3 regions of the Paenibacillus sp. 2KB_20 genome follow, and region 3 is predicted to be linked to each of the others. Evidence: riboswitches for the same ligand, from Rfam matches in the RefSeq annotation. Region 3 holds a riboswitch; each other region holds the start of a gene.
What was found. Region 3 has a riboswitch for cyclic di-GMP ahead of AB4124_RS02045 (helix-turn-helix transcriptional regulator). Riboswitches for the same ligand answer to the same signal wherever they lie in the genome.
Positions count from the first base shown of each region.

Region 1 (6,845 bases), on a different contig from region 3:
CGATTCCCGCTTCGATCAGCCGGGCGACTTCCGCTCTCGCCCAAGCGGATACGCTTGCCGCGTCTTTATAATTCGCCAGCAGTTCAGCAATGCGATTCTCGCTGAGCGAGGTTTGCGGGTCGATCAGATTGTATGCCCGCGCGACCATCGCGATTCCCTGTTCTCTCGTAATCTGTTGGTCACCATAGAAGTTACCGTCGTCATAGCCTCGGACGATATCGAATTCAGTAGCAATCGCAACGGAGTTTCGATACCAAGCGGAAGCCGGAACGTCAGGGAACATGTTTTCTGGTGCGTTCTGCCGCATCAAGCCCAAACCGAGCCCAACAATTTCCGAAAACTCGGAGCGTGTCACGTTCCGATCCGGCGAGAACGTATTGTTCCCGGTACCCGCAAGATCAAGCCTTGCGGCAATATTGTTCACGTCCGCTTTGCCCCAGTGGTTCTTCACGTCGTCGAAATCCTGCGGATTCCAGATGACCGAGTAGGAACCGCTGCTGCGCAAATCGTTGATCATCGCATAGTAGCGATTGTTGATCTTCGTCACGACCGTCGGAACGTGGAACACGCTGCCGTCCGGATTGACGATAACGCCTGTCGTAATGCGGTTCGGATCGATGTCTTCCGGCAGAGCGATGTATTTCGCCGCATATCCGTTCAATTGTTCCGATCTGACCGTCTTGCTGCCATGCGAGAAGGTGAGATCCAGATCGACCGGGTTGACCAGAAGTTCGTAACCTTCCGCTGACGCTTTGTTCTTTGCGTTATTGATCAAAGTATCCGAAGAACGCTTTATGTCGATATGAACCGCTATATCGCCGAGCGCCGCGTTGTCCAATTGCTTGGACACCCCGTTGAAGTCCATTTTTCCGCCAGGAACCGGATAGATCGCTAGCGGATTGCTGATCTCTAGGGTTGCGCCCTTATCGGCGATTTGCTTCACGGTCTCTGCCGTCAATCCGTCAACCTTTAAATCGCTGTCTTGCGGAGAAAGAATCTCAAGCTTTTGTCCGTTGCCTTGATTCAAAGCATTGTTCAGCTTGTCCAGATCGACTTGAACCGACGTTATCGTGCGGTCTCCCGAAGTTGACGTTTTGCCGGTTGCAAACGAATACTCCTTCCCGTTCACGGATGTACGAATGTCCGAGCCATCCGACGGTACAGGTGCAGTCGCGCTTCCCCCTTCATTGCCGCCATTACCGCCATTACCGCCATTGCCGCCACCACCGCCATCGCCAGGCGTAGGTGCACTGGCTCTGGTTACGATAACGGTATACAACCTTTCAACGCCATCCTGATCCGTCACCTTAAAGACGACCGTGTTGTCGCCGACTTGAAGCGAATGAAGCGGAGTTGCGGTTCCGCTGGCGACCCCTGCGTATGCCCCGCCATTTACGCTGAACTCGATCGTAGCGGTCGAATCCAAGGTTACCGGCGTCCAATGAAGCTGATAGACGCTGTTCGTAACGCTCATCTTATAATTTTCCGTTAGCGGATCGAATGCAGGCTCCAAGACACCGGTAGAAGGCGTCAGCGATATGAGCTTGTTGGAAACACGATAAACTTCAACCCGATACACATTCGTATTGCCATTCGGATTGGTCACTTCTACCTTGATGGTATTGAGGCCTTCCTGGAGCGGCAGGCGATCCCATTCGGCGGCGTCGACCTCTTGTCCATTGAATGTCACTTTGACTGTACTGTTCGGATTCAATGCTTTCAGTTCAATGCCGACTCCATAGACGGAATTCGAAACCGTCGTATAATTCAAGTATCGATCACCGTCGAACGGCGGTTCGAAGTCAAGCGGGCTTCTGTCGTCGGCATTGAAGACGTTCAGCGATTCAAGCTCCGCTCCCGCCATTACGAGGTTTCCGCGCGCGGTCTCAAGCGCCTTTAATGCCGCATCGATCTCCGCCTTCGTTGCGTTCGGATTGTCCAGAACGGTTTGGGCTTCGCCCAACTTGTTCTGCAACTCGGTCCAGCTCGCCGGCGTATAATCCGTTTCCTTCAACGTTCCGCCGGTAATTTCGCCGTTAATCTCATCCACTTTCTCCTGAAGTGCCGCTATGCTTACTAGCGCTGCACGAGCATCCTCAAGAGCCTTCAAGGCTGCATTCACTTCATCTTGCGTTTTATTCGCATCCGTAAGAATGCTATTAGAATCAGCTAATGCTTGCTGAAATGCCTGCCAGCTGGCTTCGGTATAATCGGCCTCAGCCAGGGTTCCGGCATCAATAACATGAGACTCCAACGACCTCTTATCCACATACTCCACAAATGTAAAATAGCTGCCGTCAGACAATACGCTGCTGTTCAGCGTGATTTGACCCGTCGAAGCATCCAGCGGCAGCGCGGTTACATCCGACGAGAATGCGCTATCCGGACTTACGAATAAGAACACTTGATTCTCGCTTGCATCCGCGCCGTCCACTTTTAAGGTAATCGGAGCATCGCTCCAATCGGCGCTTTTGTCGACCTTGTATGCGCGATTCATCATCTTGGCCGACGTTACGCTGGTTGCGAGCTGTAATTGATGGCTTGCGGGAAGATCGTCATTATCGATGACTTTGGCGTACACGGTCGACAAGTTATTGTCGCTGAAAACGAAGAAGCTTTTATCGTTTGCAATCGGGTTCGTATTAGCATCGTTAGTCGCTGTGATCGCATCACCCAGCGCAATCGTTACATTGGCGCCAGCAGCCTGCGATTTCGATTGTTTCTGATACAAAGTGCCGTCATCATCACGACCAATTCCCGTAATGCGCTGAACATAGCCAACGTTGTTATTTCTGGTCCACATTCTGGTCGAGCCGTCGCTGGCCAAATAATCGTCGGTGCCTTTCATCGTAATTCCGTATTTGAGGGCCAGATAGCTATTAACCTGTTGCCGCTCCGTAGGAGTCAGTTTGCGATTATATACAAGTACTTCCGCAATGCTCCCACCTTTAAAAGGTTTTTCTTTAGTTCCTCCGATCGCATGGTACCCGTCACCTGCCCCGGTCGTCGCCCAATTCACTATATTACCCGTCTGGTTATTACCTGACGCCCCGTTCCAGGAAATCGTCCAACTATCCGCGCTTGAGACATTCAAGATGCTAGGAGCTAATAGTACTGTTCTATCGAGAACATCCGCCCCCCTCACTCCAGCAGAACCGAAACCTGATGACCATCTACTTCCGTTACCGGTTTTTAGGCCACAATAATCCGAACCAGAGCTCCCCCCCATTGCCCAAGGAAAGCCGCTATTGTTTGACGTGTCAAGAGGAGGCTTTACGCACGTTGCATCCGGATCTTTTGTCTGAACGGAGAATACTTCCCGTGCATTTGAAGCTGGATCGGCAAATGGCGAATTTGTCTTATATTGTACGGCAGCATCGGAACTTTCGGGAACGGTCACGAGGTGGAAGTTGATCATTTTATTGCCGATATTCTCCACCTTCTGTTCCTTTGTTGCAAAAGGGGTCCATTTCCTTCCTTCATCCGCCAAGTCTTGCAATTCGGTAACAAGGCCGTTTTCAATTTCCCCCTGCTCCATGCTCTTCTCGAACTCTACCCAGGAGATCAAATCTCCGCTAACCCCGCCTGGAGCAGGAGCAGCCGCTTTCGCCGTTTGTGGCGCAAGCATAGTGAAAAATCCTTCCGCTACTAGCATAAAAACAAGCAGCAGGATCAGTTGTTTATTCCAATAATTCCTGGATCCATGGACGCGCATATAAAATCATTCCTCCAATTCATTGCGATTTTAAAGAAGTGGGTTAAGCCCCCATCCTCATAGCTGACTTTTTCGATCCTCCTTTACGATATAATAAAAAAACTTCCGTCCTTTAAGCGGCATGCGCTAATAGACGGAAGTTTCCGTCGTATTCGGCGGCTGGCTGGCATTGACATTTGCGTTTTCAGCAAATCCTTTAGCCCCTCTAGCTTTGCGTCCCCGTCTTTCAACGGGTTTGCCATTATCGTACGAGTATGTATACAGTATTGAATTTAAACACTTGCGTAATTAGGATTATACTTCGAAAAAAATGGACGGTTAGGCCCGATACTCCAACTTTGTTGAAACCTACTTTTATTTGCAGAATTTTAGGAAAAGTGATCACCACTATTTTTTTTATTCGGGACGATCATGTCGGATCCGCCAAAAATCTACTTATTTCTTCATTAACTTATAGTCTACTAGCTGCTCCTATACATTTTCTATACAACCTTATCTGACTTGCAGCGGTTACGGCCTTGAGGGGCTGTTTGTCAACTTTCTTAATGCTTTTTTTCTTCTTAGGAGGGATAGTCCTGCAAGCAGCATGATGCATCTCGCCAGCAAATAGCTGTACATATTCGTAGCTGTGTTCGGCAACTTGATACCTGTGCCTTTACTGTCTCAGGACTCTACATTCACCGAATCATTCGAAGTATCGGATGGACCAGGTTTATCAGATACACCTAATATATCCGTTTCATCGGACCCACTTAATCCGCCGGGTTGGCTGAAGTCTGGGGATTCAACATCCGAATCTTCCCCTCCTGGATTGTTCGGCTTAACCGAAGAAGATCCATCACTTTTTGATATGTATTACGGGAAGTTTAGGGTCGGTATTTGAGCTATTTTAAATGCATAAATTTCCCCCAAATCGAGTATTCACCCCCACATTAGGATAGTCCCCCCCAGTATCAGGGGCCGATCATGTCCGCCAATCAACTCTTACATCGCCGGACCCGAACTCATCTGATCTATAGACAAGGTTTATAGTGGTAAAATATAGATATGAAATATTGGGGTGAAGTTGTGTATGGCTGAGTACAAAGATAATAGGAAGTTGAACTTTCTATTACGGCACCTAGAATATCATAACACCTACAAAAAACGTTCAATAATGAGGAAGAAAAAGGAAAGAAACTCCTCCATTTTATAGTTGATCGTCCCGGCCGCGACGTGGGGAATCCCCCTCCGCCGCTCAGGGTGCGAGTATCTTCCTCGGGAGGGCGATGTCGATGAGGGATGCTGCGGAGGGTCAGCAGAAGCACGGGCAGCAAGAACATATCGAGACGCTGCCGCTGTTCTCCACCACGGATAAGAACGGACGAATGACTATGCTCCGGCCGGGACATCGCGTCGGACGCGCGGCTCCGCTGATACCGTGGCTGCTTTCAGTCGCTGCACTGTGGGCGCTGACAGGCTCCGTGCCGTTCGGCGCACTGCTCGGCATGGCGCCGACACCGGCGATCAGCATGCTCCTCGGTCATCCGGTCACAGTGGGCGTCGCCGTTTTGCTGCTGTTCGTCGCGATCGGTACGACCGGTGGAGTGTACTCGCGATCGATTGAGCATTTCGGACAGACCAGGGTGGCGGGCCTGTTCGCGACGCTATCGGTAGCAGGAGGGCTGGGAGAAAGGATGTACGCGCGGAAAATGGTCGGCCTACTGCTCGGCTTCGGCGGAGTCGCCTCGATGAGCATCGGTGGATTGGAGGCATCTCCATCTTCGGCATTCTGCTCGCCTTGGGATCCGCACTAAGCTGGGCGCTTGGCACAGTCTATATCAAACGGCAGGCGGCCAAGGTCGATTCGCTGTGGATGACCGCTATGCAGATCGTGATTGGAGGCATCGTCATGACGGCTTACGGCTCGACTGTCGAGAGCTGGTCAGAGGTGCGCTGGACGGCAGCCTTCTTGTACGATACGCTGTTCATCTCCGTATTCGTCATTGCGCTCGGTTGGCTCGTATACTTCAAGCTAATTGGTTCAGACGAGGCATCGAAGGTCGGCTCGTACACGTTCCTCATCCCGGTCGGCTCAATCATCTGCAGCATTTTGTTCCTGAATGAACATTTGACGATGAACCTTATCGTGGGCATGGTGCTTATCGTTGCCAGCATATTGCTTGTAAATGTAAGGCCAAGACAGGTCTAACGTGACTTAATCGTAAAATACCGCACGCTCAACGCAGCCAAAATCAGCGTCGCGAAGATTTCAGTTCTGCCCTTAAAAGTACTCTAATTCGTTGCCTCCATCCACCACGGATGGTCCCTACATCTGGTGTTTTCGTGCAAATTTCGCCCTACTTATGATACGGTTCAGCTTAACGGGGCTATCAGCGAAAATTAAGAAAGGAGCAGCCAAGGATGCTCCTCATGCAATCACTTATTTATCACCTAGCTTTATCCCCGCTATTCAACCTGTTATGTACATGAAAAGTTACCTTTGTCCCTGTACCTAACGTACTTGTGATATGAAGTCCTGTTCCGAAGTGCCGTTTTAATCGCTGATCCGTATTAATCAATCCGACACCTGAACGACTATCCGCTTTTCTTTCTAATATTCGTTGCAATTGAACCTCGTCTATTCCGTCCCCATCGTCTTCAACGGTTATCTCTGCATGCGTCTCATAGACAAAAATCCGAATAAGAATCGTTCCTCCACGATTGCGCTTCATTATGCCATGTCTTATCGCATTTTCAACGAGAGGCTGGATCGTAAGAAATGGGACTTTTAAGTCCCCGTAGCCATCTATCTCCCAAATAACCTGTAACCTTTCTTCAAACCGAGCCTTTTCAATATATAGATAAGAACGCACTAGACTTAACTCCTCTTCGATCGGAACAAGCCTATCCATATTTTGAAATTTAAATTTATTCCTCAAAAAATTGCTGAATTCATCGAGCAAATTACGCATCTTATCCAAATCAATATCGCTTAAAGCTGCTACAGCATTCAACGCATTAAATATAAAATGAGGCTGGATTTGCGCTTGCAGCCATGCAGCTTCTAATCGCAGTTGTTCCCGAACGGATTGTTTAATCGTAGTTAACGCCTCGATCCGCGATTTTATTTCTATTGCTTCCACTGGCT
Region 1 is NZ_JBFRHH010000016.1:24,078-30,922, forward strand. It holds gene AB4124_RS29320 (S-layer homology domain-containing protein) at 1-3,715, opposite strand, end outside; cyclic di-GMP riboswitch class I at 3,867-3,965, opposite strand; gene AB4124_RS29325 (LPXTG cell wall anchor domain-containing protein) at 4,226-4,354, opposite strand; partial or broken gene AB4124_RS29330 (DMT family transporter) at 4,990-5,906, shown strand; gene AB4124_RS29335 (ATP-binding protein) at 6,145-6,845, opposite strand, start outside.
Region 1: another riboswitch for cyclic di-GMP. It lies ahead of AB4124_RS29320 (S-layer homology domain-containing protein); the one in region 3 lies ahead of AB4124_RS02045 (helix-turn-helix transcriptional regulator).

Region 2 (6,845 bases), on a different contig from region 3:
AAACTCCTCGAGGCAACCATCGAAATAGCCCGAAACAAACAAACTCAAGTTACTTTGGTTAATGTCAGCCAGGAATATGTGTCGAATGGCATGACATATGTGCCAGAGAATTTCTTGGAAGAAATATTGAACGAAATGGAGAAAGCGAGTTTGGAACAGCTGCAACAAGCCAAATCTAAATTAAAATCTGCGGGGATTAATCCGGAAATCGTTCATCTTAAGGGAGATCCTGCACATGAAATATTAAATTATGCAAGGGATACCGAGCAGCAACTTATTATTATCGGAAGCCGTGGGCTAAGGGGCATAAAAGAAATGATGCTAGGAAGTGTCAGCCACAAGGTTTCGCAGCTATCAAGTTGTCCAGTCCTCATTGTACATTAACTCCTTTACGGAACTGCAGAAATGATGCATTGTTATACTAACGGGGAACGTTATAGTTGAATCATACAGCGGCATTCTAGGATATTTGTGTCCTACAATGCCGCTGTTTCTGTATCCCTTTTGATTACTTGTCCGATTAGATGGTTATCTAATGTCTGGTGCGATTGCTCCTTATTAAGGTAACGGGCAGGATAGTTCGAATCATAATCGACCTCCAGACCGCTTTTGTCAGACGACAAAGCACATAATAAGCAGGGAGCAAACCACCGACAACACTGCTCCCTGTTTTGATGGCATTCGGCTAGAGCAATCGACTGCTTTTTACAAGCAATTTGGTAGGATTGTCGCTTACTTGTTTTTAATTTTAACCCATCCCTAGAAGGTCCTTAACGACTATGTTAAATTCTTTAACCAGGCAGCAAGTGCCTCGCCAATTTCTTGAGGCGAATCTTCCTGGGGATAATGAAGTCCACGTACGGTGATCTCCGTTTGCATTGGCTAATTACGACAAAACTCAACATGAGATGTCGGCAAAGTGCCCGGATCACAGTTGACAAAGAGTTTCGGGACGGAGCTCTCTGCCAGAATCGCCCATACCTATGAGGTCAGGAGCAATGCAACGACCGAAATCTTGAGCATAAGGAAGAATTTCACGCCAGAGATAAGAGGAAGTAGGGTTGCCATGTAGGAAGACAATCGGATCGCCACTTCCTTCGTCTACGTAGGACATCTCTAGACCAAGCACTCGCTGATGCTTTTTTTCATAGGGAAAAGATGGTTTAACCATTCAGAATTTCACGAGCAAATTTTTCAAGTGTTTCGGGTTGCGCGAAGCATCTTGTAACAGAGAAGAGCGCAGCACCAACTGAATCTAGTGCTCCATCGACCACGATTCCAGCTGTCCAGGAAAGTCCGGAAACGGAAGCTCCTCCAGTAGCAAGATAGACCCCACATCATGGGCATTGATGGGAGCGGCCATCGTTCATTGTGGCGAGCATGATGCTACTGATGACGATCAGTGCATGCGGAGGACCGCAGGACCCGGCAGCGAATCAGGTGAATCGATTGTTAGTGGGCGACTATAAGATTGACAGGATCCTGAAGGAAATTACTCATCATGGACAGGACCGTAACGGGCTAGTTTAACAACAGCTGCATACCATCTCCCTACAGGAGATGATTCCGATGGTTGTGAAAATTAGTGCTGTGTTTCGAGTGCTCCACTCTTCGGAAGCGAGATCTCGTTACCAGTTATAACGTACTAATAACTTTGGTTTTTTTGTCCCGTATTACAAGAGACAAAAGTATTGGATCCAATGATATCCGTAGTCGTAGTTAGGACAATGGATATAAGGGTGAAGTTGAAAAATAGAACTATTGCCTTAATTATCCATAACCCAATATCCAAGTAATGATAGAAGAATACGCAGGGATAGGAGACTGATAATACTGAATCTATTAGAGTAATGGCGTAATTTTGTGGAATTCTGCCAGGGACAAAAATGTGTGTATGTCTCTGTTCTTAATCGATTTTTGTTTGTAAAAACGTATCCTGCTTTTTTGAATAATATAGTTTTAATAGGTAGTTAAGTGAAGTTAAGTGAAGTTAAGTGAAGTAGAGTGAAGTCGACGAAAAGCAAAAATTAGTAAAGATTAACTATCATGACCTAGAGTTACATGATGGTTATCTATATCATCAAAACGATTCTAGAAAGACAATATTGAACAAAAGACCTATCGATTTTCATTTGGAAACAAGATACAGTAATTGTAAAACGAATACATAATATGAACACGATTTACAATTTAATGCTAGTTTTGTACGACAATAGCAAACCCACCGAAAGGTGGCGACGCAAAGCTATAGGGGCTAATGCGGGATCTACTGTGATCGCGATGCCAGCCAGTTGCCGAATACGACGGGAGACCTCCGTTTTATTCATTTGAAGAAAGGGGGTTTTTTGACGTTCCAAAAAACAAAGGCGAGCTTCGCTGTAAGAAGAAACTAAGTTTGGGGCTATACGAGGCCATAGTCATATTGGCTCAGGAGGGGGGATACTTCTTCATCGCAGAATGCGAAGAGGATTCTTCTGTTCGTTATCAATCAGACATTAATGAATCGATAATCCGGGAGTTGATGGTCATGGAACAAACGACATGTGAAGTATCAATTGACGAATTTCCGTGGGGGGGATGGACCAACGATGAAGGAAGCCGGGTTAGTTTTTGCCTTGATTCTGCAACGACCCGAAAACTCTATCAACTTGCGTTCAATTTCGGAATAACTGTGGATATGGCACTAATGGCTTGTTATGCGATCCTGCTTGCCAAATATACCGGCGAGGATGACCCTGTAATTGGGTATTCGTTGGAAAGCCAGATGCTTCCTATACGATACTCTCCTACTGTACATAAGCCATTAGATAAGTTTCTGATAGAAGTCAAGCATACCACGATGCAAGCACTCGAAGATCGGAATATGCGTAAGAATCTGAGCGGCAATCCGTTCATCAAAGCGGCGTTTACTTGGCAAAACGCCAATACTACTCCTTTGAAATCTGATCAGTTGGGGACGTTTGAGCTTGCTTTGACGGCTTTTAAGAAGGAATCTCTCATGATACACCTTGATTACGCGACCCGCTTGTATAGAAAGGAAACGATTGAGCAGATGGGCGACCACTTGAGCCGTATTGTGCAGGAAGTAGCCGATTTTCCCGAGAAAGTGATTGCCGATATACGTTTGTTGTCCGAAGAAGAGGAGAGACAGATTCAGGCTTTCAGCGGAATTAAGACGGACTATCCTTCCAGCAAAACGGTCCATTACTTGTTTGAGGAACAGGTCAGCTTAACCCCCGATCGCCCAGCGGTCATGACCGCGGACCATCAGATATCCTATCGGGAATTGAACGAACACGCGAATCAGCTTGCAAAAGCACTACAGGATCACGGCGTAAAGCCGGAGAGCGTCGTTGGCATTGTCGCGGATCGGTCTGTCAGTATGATCGTCGGGCTTACAGCCATATTGAAGGCGGGCGGCGCTTATATGCCCATCGAAGCCGATTCTTCGTGCGAACGACTCGAATATATGCTCGAGGACAGTCGGGCGGGATTTTTGCTGGCCCCTTCCAGTTGGAAGCCTGACTTTGCATTTGAAGGAAAAGTAATTTATTGGGACAACGCGCAGCTTTATCTTGACAGCTGTCCCCATACGATATCTGAAGTAACCTCGCAAAGTCTAGCGTATATCATCTATACTTCTGGATCAACGGGGACAGCGAAAGGTGTCATGGTTGAACATTGCAACATCGTAAGACTGGTCAAGAAGACCAATTATTTCAATTTTTCCGTGGATCATCGAATTTTGCAAACCGGCGCAATTGCATTCGATGCGTCAACCTTTGAAATTTGGGGATCCCTTTTGAACGGATCTACCTTGTTTTTGATGAAGAACAAGGATCTATTAGACATTCACAAATTGAAGGAAACCATCATCGGCTACCGCATCACGGCTTGGTTTCTGACTACGGCTTTGTTCCATAATCTGGCCGAACAGGATCCTGACGTCTTTTGTACGTTGAACACCTTGCTAATCGGCGGAGAAGCGTTATCGCCGAAGCACGTAAACGCCGTAAGTAAGACCTGTCCCGATCTGCGGATGGTCAATATATACGGTCCGACGGAAAACACGACATTCTCCACTTATTTCCCGATCGAACGTGAATTCGAATCCGCCATTCCGATTGGCAGACCAATATGCAATTCCTCCGCTTATATCCTTGATAAACAGTTGAAGCTTCAGCCCATCGGAGTAGTGGGAGAGCTTTGCGTCGGAGGGGACGGTGTCGCGCGGGGGTATTTAAACCAGCTGGAATTGACAGAAGCCAAGTTTGTGGAACATCCGCTCCTCGGGGAAAGGTTATATCGAACGGGGGATATGGCCCTGTGGCTGCCGGATGGCAATATCGAAATTATCGGACGAATCGACGATCAAGTGAAGATCAGAGGGTATCGCGTGGAACCGAGAGAAATCGAGACTCGACTGCTGGAACACAACGGAATCTTGAAAGTCGCGGTAGCCGTCAAAGCCGACGAGAGTGGCAATCCGATAATATGCGCGTATTTTGTTGCGAAACAGGTTTTGTCCGAAACGGATGTCAAGGCGTATTTAGCCCGAAATTTGCCTGAATATTTCCTGCCCTCTCTTGTGGTACAGATGGAAAGTTTGCCGCTTACCCCTAACGGGAAAGTCGATAAAAAAGCTCTGCCGGACCCTGATCTTCTTCGTCCGATGCTTGTCAACTGAGACGAACCGCTAAACGAAACGCAGCAAATGCTCAAAAGGATCTGACTGGACAAGGATGCCGAGAGAATCGAGAACGCATTTGACTCATAATTAATGTCGGAAGACAAGAACGTAGTCTCATTAAAATCCGCTTTAAAAGCGGATTATTTATTTATGTCAAGTTATTGTCATTAATTGATGACAAGAATCTGACCCCATTCCCGAAAGAGTAGTAGTTTTAATGAAATTCCTTGTGGCGCATATGTTTGAATTTATGGGCTAAGGAAATGCAAGAAAGGTGCATGAGGATTTTATGAAAGAAATTTGCGTGTAACGAAACATAGCTACATCTTTTACGTATATCCATTCAGTTTCATACTTTAACAGAGAAGACGATAGAGAAATCTATAGACTATCGTAGAGGTCACGTGTATGTTGGTTTTTAAAAAAAGAAAGTGGATTTTATGGTTGTCAGCTTTAGTCCTTATTGTTGCAGTTCCAATAACCATTTTCTTGCATATAATCATTCATTCTCATTTACCAGAACTTGCAGAAGGAAATCAATTAGCCTTGCATAGTACTAACGCAAGCACGCCTGTTATGATGGGGGTGGCAAAAGGTGCAGCACATACAGCGATTGAAGGCAATGGTGGCAATCATAGGGGGGACTTGACGGCTTGGATGAGATATCGGCTGCTTGATGATCAGGAAGCCATTAAGGCATTTCATGGGGATTCTTCCGAGATGATGCATAATACAAATTGGCTGGACGTTATACAAGCAAATATGGATGATACTACATTCGTTCATCCATAACAAAAAGACGGCATGTTTGGTGATATCCCATGTGGTAGACAACGAAAAAAAAGACATCTGGTAAGATGTACTTAGACGTTAGTGTCGGAGGACAAAACATTGTCCCATTAAAAGTCGCTATCTTAGCGGCTTTTTCTTTTAAGGGTACAAGTTCTTGTCTTGAGCCGAGGACAAGAACTTGGTCCGATTACCGATTTGACACATATCTTATTAAAATTCTACAGCTATTTCATTAAGCTAACGAGCAGAATTGCGAATATTCCATTATTTGGTGTAGTATATGGAGTGAAAAGGACGGGACGAACGGATATAGAGTGAAGAGTGAGAAAGGAGCGAAAACGTGAGGATGTATTCTAAAAGCAATAGAATATTAATTGGTGTGTTTCATGTTGGAGGAAAGTAATAAAAAGGATGTTAAGTGTTACGCCTCCACAATTCATGGACACCGCTCTGTCCGTCAGGGAAGAGTCCAGTTGAAAAATTACGTATAACTGAGGGGGATATGCCAGGAAACTCGCTATTTTAGCGGCTTTTTTGTTTTATCGGTACAAGTTATTGTCCCGATTGCGTAATGTTTAATATTTCCACCTGCGGAGCACTAAATCAATCCCGATTACCAAATAGTTACTTTATTTCTCGGCGTCATCCGTGAGATTGAATAATACGTCGTTTACGTGAGCCGTGTCGTGATGCTCGTGGTAGACTGCGATTTTATCGCCTCGGCGCTCAAAGAGAAAATGATAATGGTTCTGATAGTGTCGTCCACTCTTTAACTTCATTGTCGAGTAGGCTTACACTGCCACACGGTCCCCTTGCATGGTCCAACCTGTAGGGACGATCTGAAGTGGACCGTCAGTAATGTTGTCCAGTGGGGTTAGCATCAAGCGGAATTCATCCTTGGAGAAAAAACAAAGATAGAGTTTCTTACGATGTACAGGGCAAGCTTCTGTACAGTCTAACATTGGTGATCTTGGTCTTGTTAATATGCACTTAAGGGCGTGACACCGATTGCTACAGTGAAAATTGGTGATTTGCCACAAGTTTTTCGTTTACCCTATCGGTATGAAGAATGGGCAATATGAGGATAAATTTAAACTCCTTCACAGGAGCTTGAGCAAAGAGTAGATAAATTACACCCTTGACATGAATTGGTTATTATTCAATAATTATATACAACCAATTACTGGTAATATATCTTTCGTTTCTGTTTAACCATACATCAACTTCGATTGTCTTCATGACACTCCGCTAACACGACTCCAATTTTGACGAAACTAGATTATGCCTATATATAGATTCCTCCATATTAAGACATGATTACTATCCCCTCCGTGGCTTCACCCATAAGCGTACCTACTTGGTT
Region 2 is NZ_JBFRHH010000006.1:144,076-150,920, forward strand. It holds gene AB4124_RS17450 (universal stress protein) at 1-384, shown strand, start outside; gene AB4124_RS17455 (alpha/beta fold hydrolase) at 929-1,171, opposite strand; gene AB4124_RS17460 (hypothetical protein) at 1,372-1,530, shown strand; cyclic di-GMP riboswitch class I at 2,205-2,299, shown strand; gene AB4124_RS17465 (non-ribosomal peptide synthetase) at 2,528-4,687, shown strand; gene AB4124_RS17470 (hypothetical protein) at 5,099-5,482, shown strand.
Region 2: another riboswitch for cyclic di-GMP. It lies ahead of AB4124_RS17465 (non-ribosomal peptide synthetase); the one in region 3 lies ahead of AB4124_RS02045 (helix-turn-helix transcriptional regulator).

Region 3 (6,845 bases):
AGGTAGTCTGGGATGCGAGCCATATTAACACTCTGCTGGGGCAACCTGCGCAAAAGAAAAATGCAAAACACGCTGATCGCATTGCTTATTGCCCTATCTGCCCTACTAGTCAGCACCGCATTTACGGTCTTGATGAATACGGAAAATGTATTCAATGATCGCCATACGGCTGCTCAGGGTGCCCATGAAGTCATCAATATGACCCGCGGGTTGCATGACAAACAAATGGTAGCCGATTGGTGGTCAAGCCAAGACGGAGTAACCGCATCCAGCTTAGTCCCTTATAAGCCATGGACGGGACTGGTCTATAACGGAAAAGAATTGCCCAATCTTTATCTGTATATGATCAATACGCCTCCGATGCCGCACGGGGTCAACAATCCTCTTCCCGGTACAGGCCCTGAGCATCTGACCGTTCCGGAAGCCGGCGAGATCTGGATACCCACCTCGCTTGCCTACAAATACAACATGCACATCGGTGATGAATTGACGTTCACCTCAGGGACTGCACCAGTACATTTCACGATTGGCGCCATTGTCATCGACTTATCCCATGGCGGTCCTTTCTCGACCACTGCCCGCATCTGGATGAACGATGCCGACTACCGGTCAACCATGGGTAGCTTGTCCACTCCGGAGCAATACATGTTATCGCTTCGCTATGCGTATCCCGAACAAAGCGGGGAGTACTGGCAGCGCTTTGAGCAGGCGCTCGAATCGCCGTTTTTGGAGGAACGCGTTTCGTTTGCCGAATTGTCGGCCTTTTACTTTATCATGAACAAGGTGATCGGCTTTGTCATGAGTTTCCTCGGGCTGATCATGATCCTCGTCGCTTTGCTTACGATCGGCTTTACGATCACGGACACGATCCTTGCCAATTATCGCACCATCGGCATTCTCAAATCGATCGGCATGACTTCCGAACGCATCATCGGTACCTACTTGCTGCAATACGGTTTAATGGCGATTGTCGCCTTGGTCCCAGCACTGATTGCAAGTCGCCTCCTTTCAGATGTCATCATCCAGAATTCCCTGTCTTTTCTCAAATCCGATACAGCACCTGTTCCCGTACAAGCAGCAGATGTTGCGATCTGGACCGGCTGCGGCCTGCTGCTCATCATCCTTCTATGCGTCCTTGTTTATGCTGCTAAGACACGCCATATTGAGCCCATTCAAGCGATCCGTTACGGCATGTCGGAATCCTCGCATAGTCGTACCCATCTGCATGGTGCCCGCATAAGACTACTGGACCGATGGTCCGTACCCACGGTCATCGGCTGGAAGCATGTGAGCGGCAACAAAAAAAGCGCAGTACTGATCTTTCTGCTAATGAGCATCACGGTGGCTGTGCTCGTCTTTGGCGCCGTGCTAGTAACCAGTGTCTATCGCATTGGTGAAACGTCGGCCCAGTGGGGTTATGACGATGCGGATATCGCCATTATGGTTATCCATGCGGAAGGTATGGATCGGACAGAAATGCAAGCCTATATCCAAAACGACCCTCGGGTTCTCAGTCTAAACTGGTCTGGGGCCGCCACCGGCGTCATCGCGGATGTCGAAGGGGATAGCGATCATCAACAGACGTTTAGCCTCCCTTTGACGGTCGTGGAAGGCAGCATGGACGAGATGGGATTTGCCTCGCTTGCGGGCCGTAATCCTGCACTGCCTAATGAAGTTTCTATCGGAATCAATATTGCGCGTAAGTTGGACAAAGATATCGGCGACATACTCACGATCTACATTGAAGGAAAACCGCAGCAATTGCTGATCACCGGCACCTTTCAGTCTATTTCCAATTTGTCGAACGTCGCCAGGGTCACCTCGGACCTTGTGGAGCAGTTGCATCCGGACGCCGGGTTTATTCAGCTTAAGAGCAAAACCGATAGCGATGCGCTTGTACAGCAGCTGAACGAGCGTTACGGCCCTTCCATCCAAGCGCTGAAGCAGGAAGTGCTGCTCGATTCCGTATTCAAAGAAGCTGCGGCGGTTTTGCTCATTCCGATGAGTATGCTGGCTCTTCTGTTCATGGCTGTCACTTGTCTTATTGTTTATACGACTTGCCGTCTGCATATTCGTAAGGAAACGAAAACATATGGCATCTATGCCTCGCTCGGCCTGACAGCAACCGATATCCGTCGTGCCTTGACAAGTGGCATTGCCGGACTGGCTGCGCTTGGTGCACTTGTTGGCATCGCTTGCGGTGTCTACGCATTGCCAGCCGTGCTGCGCGGTCTGCTCTCTACCTACGGTATTGTCAAGCTGCCACTCATCATGGAATGGCCGCTGGCCATTGGGCTGGCTCTGATCGCGCTTGCTATTGCCGTCAGCGGCTGCTGGTTGGCTTCACGAATCCTCCGCCGCACCTCCCTTCGGGTGTTGGTAATGGATTCATGAGGACAGTCCACGAGCAAAAAAAGATGACCTCCAAATTTCGGAGGTCATCTTTTTTTGCTTCTTGCCTTAGTAAATCTTAATCCGTTTGTTTCACCGCCCAAGTAGATATCTTCTTATGAAGAAGATCTACTTTCTTTTGATATATTCCTCTTGGTTTTTTAATTGCATGTAACGAACAATCAGCTTATCCAACGACTGTGAAATGGCGACAACATCTTGATGCACCAATTCGAAACTGCTGGCCACTCGCTCAAGTTCTCTTCGTAGAAGTTCGAGTTTTTTTGCTACTTGTTCGAGCTCGCTCTCGATAGAAATCATCTTGTTCACCCACCCCCGTCGTAACAAGTGATTGATGACCGTTGCCACAGTTCCTGGGACAAACTTTTTCAAACCAAAAGAATTGAAGCTCTCATCTTATCGATAACGCGAATCAGCTTAAAGCTACAGCTACTTATCATTATAAAATTCGACGTAAATAAAAAAAATACCCAGAATTGGGTAATCTTTGTCTTAAGAATTTTTATGACGGTTATGTAAATTTTTTAAGAAATGCTCCTTTATGGTTGACTCTCGTTTTTGCATATATCTTTTTAATAAAAGTACGAACCGTACTTTGACTAATACCATAAATATCAGCAATTTCAGGTACATTTTTATTCTCCAGCCACCCATATGCTATTTCTTTCTCTCGATTCGTTAATTCATATTGGTGAAAGTGAGAATAGATCAGCTCCCTTTGCAGAATGGGATCCTTTTGAGGTAACTTTTCTTCAATATTCTTGGCCAAGTGTTCAATGAGTGGTATGGCAAATGTAACCTCGTGTAAATAATGAAAACTAAGGCCTAGGTAGCCTATGATCACATTTTTTATTCGAAGGGGAGTACAAACACACGCCAATTCTGAAAACAAGCGATTACTATGCTCGGCCCCAACTACGACAGAAAGCGTTTGTTGTTCCATGGATAATGAAATGGCATTATTTCCTGCGTCTTCCATTGCCAATGAGGTCCCACTTTTCATATTATTTCTCTCGAGAAAACTTTTTAACGAACCTGTTCCGCAATAATCGATGACGGTTCCATCCATATCTGTTATAACAAATAAATAGGGTATAGACAGCAAATCGTTCATATTCCTTGTTTCCTCTTGGAGCAAATAAAGAATTTCTTTCCGTTCAATCAACCTTTCTTTTATTTCAGTCATACTGAGGATATTAGGAAAATGATTGTTTGCTTCTACCAGTGTTCTTTGACCCATTATTTTCCCTTCTTCCCTTGTAAGAATAAGCGATTAATAATGGAATCGATCTCCTATTCATCGCCGCGGTTGCATTCGGCAGCTCCTAGCGAAAAATAAAAAAACCCCATCCATTATGATAACCACAACAAAACAGACGGAGGCTTCCGTCGTATTCGGTAACTGGCTGGCATCGCGGTCTTAAGTAGCTCCACATTAGCCCCTGTAGCTTTGCGTCGCCACTTTTCAGTGGGTTTGCTATTATCGTACTACGAAGTGTGAATTTGTCGAATATTCAAACATGTTATGACATATTTAAACTATAACTTACATTGTTTTTCATTTAATATAGGCCGCACGACCCAAATTTCCATATTTTTGTTATATTTGTCAATCACTCTTATGTCCGTACACAGAATCACTTTTTGCGCCAAGCGGGTTCATAGATCGACTTAGGAGGAGGAAACTGATGAATCCAGTTAATGATCCGGGTCGATATCCACTGGCATACAACTGCAAGGATAATAATTTTCCAATCGATCACATAGGCAGTGAAGGCGAATATGATTCCATTCATCCAGAACAATGAGGTACCGGGATTGATTCTTTTATACTTATAAATGGCTAAGGCAACATAACCGATTCCCCCGTTCGATACCCTCTGCTTTATGAGGATGGTGACACCTGTTCCGAGAATAACCGAGCCGAATAGAAGATCGATCCATACGTTGCCAAACGGGGGTTCTAAGAACACCTCGAAGAAATTAACGGAAACGGACGTCACCGTTATAACAAATATGGTCCCGAAGGCACTGACACCGTCAAGATAAGGGACTGTAAAGGCGAGGAAAATAAAATTGGCTAACCACAGTCCGAGACTCATTGGGAGCTCAAACACATGGTTCAGAAGAACCGCGATCCCTGCTCCTCCCCCCGAAGGAATGGCGTGAGGAAACAAGAACATTGCCATGGCAAAACCTTGAATGATGGAGCCGGCGGTAATGAAGAAGAGTTTCTTGGAAATACGACGAAAGAAAAAGGGGCTCTTTCGCCCGGGCATGATCTGTAAATTCACACGGAATCATCCTTCATAGATTAGAGTAACAAGCCAGTCCTGCTTGTTTAGTGTATGCTTGTTCCCTGAAGGGGATTACCGGGATCAGTCTCTTCAACGAAAATATGTATAGGCTGACTCTGGAGATATCCATAGACAGCCCTCTAGTAATTATCATTCTCTTGTGGTTTGGTCTATGTTTAAATCACGTAACAAAATCCATCCGTATGTTTCTCTCTCACCCCGAGTTCAAACGTATCTTGACGAAGTCCCCGGCGCATCGTTTCAAGGGAAAGCACTTCGGTGGGTTGGATATTCCCCAAATGCACATTAGATCCCAATTTGCGGAGAAGCATCGCTTGCTGCTCCTTAAGAGGTGCCTCCCAAATCAGCTTTCTTGCATCCGACACGTAGTCGATGATAGTATTTATCATTTCTTCTTGGCACTCGCCATGCTTATCGAAAATACCGATACCCAGTCCTGACTCACGCGCTTCAACGATGATATACTCGGCACCTACGTCTAAATCCGCTTCCATCGTATACGCGAGCATTTCGGCTTCGATGCGGGAACCGGATTGCTTTTTACCATACTCCGTAAAAACCCGAAGTCCGCGTTGTTTACCTTCCCGGATGAGCTCCGTTCGTTTTTTTCGCGACATCTCAATCGTGCCATCAGATACTTCTATAGCGTTAAATCCAAGACGGCAAACGGTATTAAAAAATGCGGGGACGACATCTTGCTGCACGGCTGTCTCTAGCAAGGTTCCGCCGGGCATGACCGCGATTCCATGTTGTTTGGCTAGATTGATCTTATATAGCAGCATTTCCGTTTTATACAGCGGAGCCGTCCCAAAACCGAATTTGACGCAATCGATGTAATCCGAGGCTGTCTCGATCACATCTGAAAACATGTTTCTACCCAAGCCTTTATCAATAACCATCGTCATCCCGCGTTCCATGACCTCGTAGGTGTCGTGGTCTTTTTTGCCGTGCTCGGGATTTTCGCGCAGCCCGCTCGGATCACATAGCTCCATGGGCCAAACTGTTCGCAGGGAACTGTTCATTTTAGGATCTCCTCAATTCTTTTTGATGTAGTCGTTTAATCCAATGACATTGGCATAATATGCTCATGCCCATTGACAGGTGCCCATCTTTTACAATAAGCGATTTGTCTGGTCATCCGATCTGCCGAGGCGGCTTAATCAAAAAGAACACGAATCCTAAAGCAACCAAAGATAGTGAAGACACGGTTATAAAAACGACATGATCCGATTTGTCCATCATCCACCCGAATAAGGGAGGCCCTGCTGCAACCCCCAAAAATCGCAAGCTATTGTAAAGGGACGTAATCATTCCCCGCTCACTTTTCTCAACAGCGCCGGTGATCATTGTATTTAAGCATGGAAGAAGCATTCCGGTTCCAATGCAGCTGACTGTTAGCAACCCGATAAACACATAAATGTTGTTAAAAAAGAAAAGCGTAGCCGCCAGAGAAAGGGTCATGGCAATCAGCCCGATATTCATCAGCCAACGGATCAGCAGGCCCTTTTTCTTGATCAAGCTTCCAGTTGTATAGGAGGTGATCACCATCCCGAGTAATGGAATGGCCAATATCAATCCCTTCTTGACCCCGTCGATGTGGTACGGCTTGTCTTCAAGAATGTTGGATAAATAGAATAGTACGCCAAACAAAATGAACAACCCCAGTGATCCGGCAAAAAAAGCAGTGATGAGCCAGCGGCCTTTTTCTTTGAAGATGCCTTTGATTTTCCCAAGGTATTTCCCTAGTTCTTGCTTTGAAGATTGTTTCGATTCTTTGATCATAAAAATGACGGCCAACAACGATAACGCACAGAACACAGGAAATGCGAAAAAGGAAGCATACCACACGATCAGCATAAGCAGGGAACCGATGATCGGGCTGAGTACCTTCCCTGCGCCATTGGAAGCTTCGATTAAGCCCAGTGCCTTGCTTTCGGTCCCGCCATCGTATAAATCGCCAACGAGCGCCATGGCAATCGGTGCTGTTCCGGCGGCCGCTAGCCCCTGAATCGCCCTCGCAGTGATAATCACCGCAAATGAGTTCCAAATGGCGCCGAATCCTGCCAGAATACCGGCAGCTCCATATATGATCAAGGCGGGTATAATAATAATTTT
Region 3 is NZ_JBFRHH010000001.1:442,733-449,577, forward strand. It holds gene AB4124_RS02030 (ABC transporter ATP-binding protein) at 1-6, shown strand, start outside; gene AB4124_RS02035 (ABC transporter permease) at 13-2,394, shown strand; gene AB4124_RS02040 (Spo0E family sporulation regulatory protein-aspartic acid phosphatase) at 2,521-2,712, opposite strand; gene AB4124_RS02045 (helix-turn-helix transcriptional regulator) at 2,924-3,652, opposite strand; cyclic di-GMP riboswitch class I at 3,807-3,901, opposite strand; gene AB4124_RS02050 (YitT family protein) at 4,050-4,691, opposite strand; gene AB4124_RS02055 (phosphosulfolactate synthase) at 4,886-5,752, opposite strand; gene AB4124_RS02060 (MFS transporter) at 5,865-6,845, opposite strand, start outside.